Gemmata palustris: one gene and its partners. The protein of the gene in region 3 binds, or shares a complex with, the protein of the main gene of each other region. Links are inferred from orthologs where the notes say so. Each region holds a gene or a part of one and is shown on either strand. Other genes may lie near its edges. The genes, in order: accB, J8F10_RS06860 and accD.

Region 1 (2,962 bases), 1.8 Mb from region 3 along the record:
TGTCGTAGTTGGACGGCACGCGGTACCCGGCGCACACGTGAGAGTCGAGCCGCACGCCCGGTCCGCCGGGCGGGCGCCAGGTCTTCACCACGCCGGGGCTCCCGCGGAAGTCGTTGGCCGGGTCTTCCGCGTTGATGCGCACCTCGATCGCGCACCCGCGCTGCTGGATGTCCTTCTGAGTAAAGCGCAGTTTCTCGCCGGCGGCCACCCGGATCTGCTCGCGGATGATGTCCACCCCGGTCACCAGTTCCGTGACCGGGTGCTCCACCTGCACGCGGGCGTTCACCTCGATGAAGTAGAAGTTGTTCTGCTGGTCCACGAGGAACTCGCAGGTGCCCGCGTTGTAATAGTTGGCCTCCTTCGCGAGCCGCACGGCCGCCGCACACATCTCCTGGCGCACCTTGTCCGGCAAGTTCGGCGACGGTGATTCCTCCACCAGCTTTTGGTGCCGGCGCTGGAGCGAGCAGTCGCGCTCGAACAGGTGAATCACGTTCCCGTGCTGGTCGCCGATGAGTTGCACCTCGACGTGCCGCGGGCGGTCGAGGTACTTTTCCAGGAACACGCTGCCGTCTTTGAACGCGGCCTCGGCCTCGGCCCGCGCCGCGGCCAACCCGGTCACGAGTTCCGCCTCGTCACGGGCGACGCGCATCCCGCGCCCCCCGCCCCCGGCGGACGCTTTGACCAGCACCGGGTACCCGACGTTCCGGGCGAACCGCTTCGCCTCCTCCTCGGACTCGATTAACCCGTCGCTCCCGGGGACGGTGGGTACCTTCGCGGCTCTCGCCACCGTCTTTGATTTGTCTTTGTTCCCGAGCCGGTCCATCGCGTCCACGGACGGCCCGATGAAATCGATGCCGGACGCGCGGCACTGCTCCGCGAACCGGCTGTTCTCGGAGAGGAACCCGTAACCGGGGTGAATAGCCTGCGAGCCGGTTTTTTCAGCCGCGGCGATGATCCGCGGGATCTTGAGGTAGCTCTCGGCGGAAACGGCCGGGCCGATGCACACGGTCTGGTCGGCGTGGTCCAACCACGGCGCGCCGCGATCGGCTTCCGAATAGACCGCGACCGCCTCGATGTTGAGATCGTGACACGCGCGGATCACCCGCAGCGCGATCTCCCCGCGGTTGGCGACAAGAATCCGGTTGAACATATTCGTAAAGTCGTAAGGTCGAAAGTCGTGGTGTCAGCCGCTCAGGTCTTCAACTTACGACGTTCGACCTTACGACTTTCGACTCGTGTTTAGGAAGGGTCGACCCGGAACAGAACGGTGCCGTACTCGACGAAATCCCCGCCCTGAACGCAGATCTCGGCAATGGTGCCGGCACAGTCGGCAGTCACGGGGTTGTACGTCTTCATCGCCTCGATCGTGCAGACGACGGTCTTGGCGTTCACCTTCGCGCCGACCGTCACGAAGTCGGGCTTCTTCGGGTCGGGCTTGATGTAGAACGTGCCGACCATCGGCGACTTGATCTCGAGGTAGTTCTTGGACGCCGCAGATGGGGCCGGGGCCGCAGTTCCCGCGGGAGCTGCGGCCGGGGCACTGGGGGCGGGAGCATAAGCCACCGCCGGGGCCACGGGCGCGACCGGAGCCGGGGCGTAAGCGACCGGTGGGGCGACCATCGCGGCGCGCTTGCGGAGCCGGATGCGCTGTTCCCCCTCCGTCAAATCGACTTCACCGAGGTCGTGCTCGGTCATGAGCTTCAGGAGGTACTCGACCGTCTTGACATCGAACGGCCGGGGCGCATCCCGTTTGTCGTCGGCCACCACGAAACCCTCAATAACGAAACCCCGGCGAGACCGGGGAATAGAGAGGAGTAGTGTATGAGTTGAGGGGCGCAGTGGCGCGGGGATGTTTTGAGCCGCGGCCATATCCTGCCGGCCCTGAATTTGGGGCACGGCAGGTGACTCAGACGTGCGTCCGAGGACAACGGAGACGCGGGGCTCTCAGCCCACGTTCAGGGTCACGGGTTCGCGGGAAAGCGTGGTGAGGAGCTTGCACCCGTCGTGGGTGATGAGAACGTCGTCTTCGATGCGGATGCCGCCCCAACCGGGGAGGTAAATGCCCGGCTCGATGGTGACGACCATGCCGGCCTCGAGCACGTCTTCCGAGTTGGCCCGGATGCGGGGCGCTTCGTGAATTTCCAGGCCGATCCCGTGGCCGAGGCCGTGGGTGAAGAAGTCGCCGAGCTTGAGGTCCGGGTACTTGTCGAACTTGGCGTTCGCGATCACCTTGCGAGCGGCCGCGTCCACGTCCTTCGCCTTGACGCCGTGCCGGATCGTCGCCATCGCCGCGTTTTGGGCCGCGAGCACCACCGCGTACAGTTTCTCGAAGTCGTAGCCCACGCGCTCCATCTTGTTGCGGCGGCTCGGCGAGGTACCGAACGGGCTCTTCAGCGTCCGCGTGATGTCGGACTTGTACAGCAGGTCCGCGCCCCAATCGACGAGCAACTTGCTGCCCTCACCGAGTTGCCGGGCGGTGGGGGGAGCGTGGGGCAGCGCGCCGCGCTCGCCCACGGCCACGATCGGCGGGAACGACGTGCTCCGGGCGCCGGCGCGCCGCACGTAGCCCTCGAGCGCGTCCACCATGTCCTTTTCGGTGTCGGCCTCGCGGAGCGTCGCGACGAACATGCGGAACCCGCGTTCGGCCACGCGCACGGCCTCGCGGATCTTTTCCACTTCGCCCGGGTCTTTTACCGCGCGCTGCACTTCGACGGTGCCTTCGACCGGGACGAACGTGATCTTCGGAGCGAACTGCTTGAGTGCCTCCAGGTCGCCGAGCGTGATCCGGTTCCCCTCGACGCCGACCGTTTTCGCGCCGGACTTGGTCAGCGTCTCGGCGGCGGCTTCGAGCGTCGTTTTGTTGTGCGAACGGATCACCACGTCCAGGTCCGAGCACTCTTCCTTGATCTGCTCCTCGAAGCGCGTGTCACTAATAATGACGTGGGTCTTCGGCAGGACGGCG
Region 2 (3,123 bases), 6.3 Mb from region 3 along the record:
CGTGCCACACCGGGATCGGGAAACCGGAACTCTGACGTATCCGCAGCCCGTTGGTGTGATCGAGGTACTGGAGGCGCGCGGCTTCAAAGCCGATATTGCAGCAGTGAAGCTCAAGGGCAATGTTCACTTTGAAGAATACTGGTAAGGAGTTCGGATGGCGGATATTAACACGACGCTCGCCGGTTACCGCTTGCGCTCGCTGCTCCAGACCGGTCAGACGTCGCAAGTGTTCGAGGTCGTGGAGTTGCAGAGTAACCGGCACTTCGCGATGAAGGTTCTGCTGCCGGAAGCGGCGGAGAAACCCGAGCAACGTCGCGCGCTGTTCAACGAGGCCGAAATCGGGGTCAAGTTGACGCACGCGAACGTGATCCGCATCGTCAAAGTGAACCGCGCCAAGGACACGCCCCACTTCATCATGGAGTTTTTCCCCTCGGGTAGTCTTCGGCTGCGCGTCCAGGCCAAGGACTTCACGTTCATCAGGGAACACGCGCGAAAGATCTTTAAGGGTGCTGCGACCGGATTGGCGTACATGAACGCGAGCGGGTACGTTCACCGCGACGTGAAGCCGGACAACATTCTGGTGAACTCACTCGGTGACACAAAGATGATCGACTTCGCCATCTCCAAGCCGATCCCCACCGGCTTCGCGAAATGGTTCTACCGAAAGAGTAAACCGCAGGGCACGCCGAGTTTCATGAGCCCCGAACAAATCAGCGACGAGATGCCGGACGGTCGGTCGGACATCTACAGTTACGGCTGCACCCTGTACGAACTGACGACCGGCCGGCCGCCGTTTCGCGGCACGTCGATGAACGACTTGCTCGGTCGACACTTTACAGAAAAACCGTCCGGGCCGGCGATGTACAACCCGGATCTCACCGATGAGTTCTCCGCATTCGTTCTGAAGTTACTGGCGAAGAAGAAGACCGATCGCCCCGCTAATTTTCACGAAGTTTTGATTGAATTGCGCAAGGTTAAGCAGATTTACAAGTCAGTTGTGGAGAAAGACGTCGAGGAAATGTAGGGCTTTGTTCCTCGGCCGATCCACTGGTTGAAAGGTGACTCATGGTTCCCGAGCCGTTACCGTTCGAGCAAGACATTCACGACCTCGAGGTAGAACTCGCCCGACTTGAGGCCGGTCCAGATACAGAAGGCGCGAGCGAAACGGTAAAGAAAATCCGTAAAGACCTAGCTGCGCTCAAGAAGCAAAAGTACGCAAATCTGACCGCCTGGGAAACGATCCTTGTATCACGCCACCGCGACCGCCCGCAGTTTCTCGATTACGTGGACATGGTGTTCGAGGAGTTCGTCGAACTCCACGGCGACCGCGCGATCGGTGATGACCGTGCAATTCGCACCGGTTTCGCGCGATTGGACGGCCAAAAGGTCATGCTGATCGGCCACCAAAAAGGGAAAACTCTCGCGGAACGGCAACAGTGTTACTACGGGTGCGCTCACCCAGAAGGATACCGGAAAGCGCTCGCCAAAATGCGCCTCGCGGCAAAGTACCGCATCCCGATCGTGTGTCTGATTGACACCCCTGGTGCATTTCCTGGGATCGGGGCCGAAGAACGCGGTCAGGCTCAGCTCATTGCAACCAGCATTCTGGAAATGACAAAACTGGCGACGCCAATCGTGTGCGTTGTCATTGGTGAAGGCGGATCGGGTGGCGCGCTGGGCATCGGCGTCGGGGACGCGGTCGGGATGCTCCAGCACGCCTACTACTCGGTAATCAGCCCAGAAGGTTGCGCAGGTATTTTGTGGAAGGTCGCAACGGACGAATCAAAGCCTCGAGCCGCAGACGCTCTAAAACTGACGGCGGCGGACCTGAAAGGATTCGGTGTCATTGACACAATTGTGTCGGAACCGCTCGGCGGTGCTCACCGTGATCCGCGTGCGATGGCGACGTCACTGAAGACACATCTCTCTCGTGAGTTGCGCGGATTGGTAACGCAGACTGACGACGCACTTTTAGCAGGTCGTTACGACAAGTTTCGTCGTATGGGTTTGTTTGCATAGTCGTTTTTTATCTCTAATTGAGGTTGTACTCTCTATGGTACTAACTTTGCCCAGTTAACATTACATAATATCAATTATCGGACATGATGAGTAGGACCCGAATGTATTGCAAATAAAAGCGGTAACCATTTTTGTGTCCGATAATGTATCTTATGTATTCAGAATACTTATTTTCCTAACTTTATTCGGTGTCACTGAAGAGTCACAATAAAATGGCCCAATGTTCGACTTCACAAAGCAAACGCCTCGGATTCGATGCGGGATGATCGGCTTCGGGATGATCTTCGACGAGACTTATCGTCCAGTTTTCGAGCAGCAAAATCCTCTACCCTTCTTGGCCAGCAATCATCGGTCGTTTGCAATTCAACTCAGCGCCGTCGCAACTCGAACTGGCGCTCGAACTGCACGTTATCTCGCATCCGAAAACGGTCAGCGATTGCGGTTCGAGAACTTCTTTGGTCCGAACGCGGTCACGCAACTTCTAGCCTCAGATGTCGATGCCGTCTGCGTCGCGACCCCAGATGACCGACACTTTGCGGCCGCAAGCGATGCACTTCGCGCCCAAAAACACGTCCTCATCGAAAAGCCGTCCGTTCTCTCGCTCACAGAACTCGATGAAATTACAAGACTCGCGGCCGAAAAGTCCGTGCTCGCTAAGGTCGTTTACCACAAACTTGCCGACCCCGACCACAAGAAACTTCGCACTCTTTACCAGGACGGAACACTTCAGCACGTCAATAACGGCTACTGCTCACTCTTGGAGCCGAAATCGATTAGCGGCGGCCAATTTGCCGAGTGGATTTCAGGCCGAAATCCGGCCACTTACGTTGCGGTTCATTACCTCAAACTGATCGATTTTACCTTCGGGCCGAACTGGGCGCTGAATCGCATTTCAGCAACCGGTCAGAGAGGAATCGTTGGACCCGCGGACGGCCCGACATGGGACTCGGTACAGCTCCAAGTTGTTTACAGGCATCCAGATGCGCGAGAGTCTGCGTTTGATATTCACACGAGTTGGGTCACGCCCGATAACTTTCCGGGCTACGTCGAGCAGGAAGTCCAGTTCCGCTTCGACAACGCGGTTTGGTGCGCCCACCAGCGCAA
Region 3 (3,114 bases):
AGTGCTAAATCGCCCCGAATTCTGATACCGACCCGCGCAACATTCGCGGGCCACTACCAGTTCCGAGACCGCGGCCCGCGAAAGTGGGGCCGCGTTTTGTTGCGGTGGTTTAAGCTGGTAGGCGGTCAATAGTCTTGTTTCTCCAGCCGCGTGAGCGCCTCCTTGAAGGCGGTCGCGCTGGGGTACCGGTCGGCCGGGTCGCGCGAGATGGACTTCAGGAGGATCGCCGAGAGCCGCTCGTCGACGTTCGGGTTCAGGTCTTTGGCCTCGCGGGGCAGGGTGTTGAGCCGGCGCCGGAACGTTTCCTCGCTCGACGGCGAGCGCTCCCACGGCAACTGACCGGTGAACACCTCGTAGGCCGTCACGCCGAGCGCGAACAGGTCCACCCGGTGGTCGGTCGCCTTCCGTTTGATGATTTCCGGCGCGAGGATGTCCGGCGTGCCCGTGCGGTTGCCGCTCACGCAGAACGCCGGCGTGTACGGGACGGTGAGGCCGAAGTCGATCAGCTTCAGCACGCCCTCCTTGTCCACCATCACGTTGCGCGTGCAGAGGTCGCGGTGGAGCCACTTGCTGTCGTGCATGTACTGGAGAGCGTTGCAGAGCTGGCTCAGAAAGTTGATGCGGTTGCCGGTCAGTTGCGGGGCGCGGGTCTCGACGAGGTAGTTCAGCCCCAACCCGTCCACCAACTCCATGACCAGGTACGGTTCGCCGTCGGTGGTGATCCCTTGCTCGTAGGTGCGCACGATGTTGTCGTGCTTGAGGGCCTCGCAGATCTCGCCCTCGTGCGGCTTCTTGAGCCCGATGAACCGTTCCTCGAACTTCTTGGTTTTGGCCTTGTCCAGGAGCTTCAGGCAGACGGTGCGCCCGAGTTCGCGGTCGTAGGCGCGGAACACCTTCGACATGCTCCCCTGTCCGGTGCGCCCGACGAGATCGAACCGCTTCGCGACGTTGATCTTCTTCAGCCCTTTTTTGGGGCTGCCGCCGCTTCTACCTTTGCCTTTGCCGAACAAGAAGTCGAGCACACCCACGGCGAACCCTCGGAGTCAGCGCGGAACGCGGAGCGCGAAACGCGGGGTGAAGGCGAATTGCGGAAAACCGCCCGGCGGACGTGATTAATTTTAACTCCGCGCTCCCGACTCCGCACCCCGCGCTACCGAATCTGGCAGTAGTCTACAATGCGGGCGACCTCCGTGCGCAGGTCCTTGCGGTGAACGATCCGGTCCACGAACCCGTGCTTCAGGAGAAACTCGCTCGTCTGGAAGTTCTCCGGCAACTCGACGCGCACGGTGTTCGTGATGACCCGCCGCCCGGCGAACCCGACCATCGCGCCCGGTTCGGCGAGCGTGATGTCGCCCTGGAGCGCCCAACTCGCCGCCACGCCGCCCATCGTCGGGTTGGTGAGGATGCACACGTAGAGCCCGCCCGCGGAGTCGTATCGCCCCAGCGCCGCGGAGATTTTCGCCATCTGCATGAGGGACAGAATCCCCTCCTGCATCCGGGCGCCGCCCCCGGAGCCGCTCACAAAGATCAGCGGCAACTTGAGTTCCGTCGCGCGCTCGGCGGCGCGGGTCAGCTTCTCGCCGACCACGCTGCCCATGCTCCCGGCCATGAACGCGAAGTCGGTGATGCCGAGGACGACCGGGCGCCCGCGGATGAAGCCCTTGCCGGTGACGGCCGCGTCGGGCATCCCGGTCTTCTTCTGCTCATCGGCGAGGCGCTGGTGGTACGGGAGGCGGTCCACGAAGTAGAGCGGGTCGCACGGGCGCAGGTCGGTGTCCCACTCCTCGAAGGTGCCCTCGTCGAGCAGTTGCGCGACGCGGTCCTTCGCGGGCATGGTGAAGTGGTGGTCGCAGTCCGGGCACACGTGGTGCCGGGCCACAACTTCCTTCTTGTACACCGTGGTTTTGCAGTTCGTACACCGGATCCACAGGCCTTCCGGTACGCCCCGCTTCGGCCGCTCCGTCGCCATGCGTTCCACCCCTGCCTCCTTCGAGGAAATTCTAAATAACCAAGCACGAAACCCGAAACAAATGGAAACCAGACAACCTGATTGTTTTCTTTCGGATTTCGTGCTTCGGGTTTTGAATTTTCCAGATTACTTATCGTCGATCTGGGCCAGACTCTGGAACTTCTTGCCCTCGACGTAGGCGAGGAACGCCCCGCCGCCGGTCGAGACGTGTGTCATCTTCTCGGCGAACCCGAACTGCTCGGCGGCCTCGGCCGTTTCGCCCCCGCCGACCACGGTGACGCCCGCGCTCGCGGCCATCGCCTCGGCGATGTACTGCGTGCCGCGCGAGAACGCGGTCTGCTCGAACCACCCCAGCGGGCCGTTCCAGATGACCGTGGCCGACTCTTTGATCTGCACTTTGTAGTGCTCGATCGTCTTGGGGCCGATGTCCACGCCCTCGAACCCCGCGGGGATCGCGCCCTCGCACACCTGCGTCTGGAGCAGGTCGTCGCTCTTCGCGGCGACGTAATCGACCGGCAGTGTGATCTTCTTGCCGACGAACGCGAGCAGCGGCTTGGCCGCCTCGATTTCTTCGTCGCCCACGCGCGTCGCGCCCACGTCCACGCCCTGCGCCTTGAGGAACGTGTACGTCATCTTCCCGCCGATGAGCAGGTGATCGACCTTCGCGAGGAGCGTGTTGATGAAGGCGATCTTGTCGGACACCTTCGCCCCGCCCATGATCCCGAGCACCGGGGGCTTCGGTTCGGTCATCAGGCCGTCGATGATCTCGAGTTCCTTCGCGACGAGCAGCCCGATCGCGCGCGGCTTGCCCGCGGCCTTCAGGTTCGCCGGGAGGCCCACCATCGACGTGTCTTTGTCGTTCTGGCAGGTGCCGAAGGCGTCGTTCACGTAGGCGTCGCCGAGCGCCGCGAGCGCGGCCGCGAACTCGGGATCGTTCTTCTGCTCGCGCGGATCGAACCGCAAGTTCTCGAGCAGCAGAACCCCGCCGGGCTTGAGTGCGGCGACCGCGGCCGTCACCGCCGGCCCGACCACGTCGCTCGCGGCCTTCGCCACCGGTACGGTGAGCAGTTCGCCGAACTTCGCGGCGACTTTATCCATCGTGAGGTTCTTGCGCTCGTCCGGCGTCGCCTTTTCCGGGCGCCCGA

Evidence for each region.
Region 1: the proteins of accD (region 3) and accB are in contact, whole or in part, in a solved structure (PDB 8UXZ), measured with the Escherichia coli proteins. The link is inferred for Gemmata palustris from one-to-one orthologs.
Region 2: the proteins of accD (region 3) and J8F10_RS06860 are in contact, whole or in part, in a solved structure (PDB 8UXZ), measured with the Escherichia coli proteins. The link is inferred for Gemmata palustris from one-to-one orthologs.

Annotation. Positions count from the first base shown.
Region 1 is NZ_JAGKQQ010000001.1:6,198,028-6,200,989, forward strand. What follows is about bases 3-2,809. They hold accB (acetyl-CoA carboxylase biotin carboxyl carrier protein), read right to left. Parts: upstream 1,765-2,809; coding sequence 1,240-1,764; downstream 3-1,239. Other genes in these bases: accC (acetyl-CoA carboxylase biotin carboxylase subunit), read right to left, coding at 3-1,150; J8F10_RS25765 (M24 family metallopeptidase), read right to left, coding at 1,945-2,809. Outside these bases: more of accC, read right to left, coding at 1-2; more of J8F10_RS25765, read right to left, coding at 2,810-2,962. UniProt on the Escherichia coli protein: This protein is a component of the acetyl coenzyme A carboxylase complex; first, biotin carboxylase catalyzes the carboxylation of the carrier protein and then the transcarboxylase transfers the carboxyl group to form malonyl-CoA.
Region 2 is NZ_JAGKQQ010000001.1:1,694,985-1,698,107, forward strand. Bases 75-3,042 are described here. They hold J8F10_RS06860 (acetyl-CoA carboxylase carboxyltransferase subunit alpha), read left to right. Parts: upstream 75-1,065; coding sequence 1,066-2,019; downstream 2,020-3,042. Other genes in these bases: J8F10_RS06850 (ferredoxin--NADP reductase), read left to right, coding at 75-145; J8F10_RS06855 (serine/threonine protein kinase), read left to right, coding at 155-1,024; J8F10_RS06865 (Gfo/Idh/MocA family protein), read left to right, coding at 2,240-3,042. In the rest of the region: more of J8F10_RS06850, read left to right, coding at 1-74; more of J8F10_RS06865, read left to right, coding at 3,043-3,123. UniProt on the Escherichia coli protein: Component of the acetyl coenzyme A carboxylase (ACC) complex. First, biotin carboxylase catalyzes the carboxylation of biotin on its carrier protein (BCCP) and then the CO(2) group is transferred by the carboxyltransferase to acetyl-CoA to form malonyl-CoA.
Region 3 is NZ_JAGKQQ010000001.1:8,008,330-8,011,443, forward strand. What follows is about bases 76-3,034. They hold accD (acetyl-CoA carboxylase, carboxyltransferase subunit beta), read right to left. Parts: upstream 2,000-3,034; coding sequence 1,151-1,999; downstream 76-1,150. Other genes in these bases: J8F10_RS33250 (serine/threonine protein kinase), read right to left, coding at 126-1,028; J8F10_RS33260 (phosphoglycerate kinase), read right to left, coding at 2,096-3,034. Also shown: more of J8F10_RS33260, read right to left, coding at 3,035-3,114.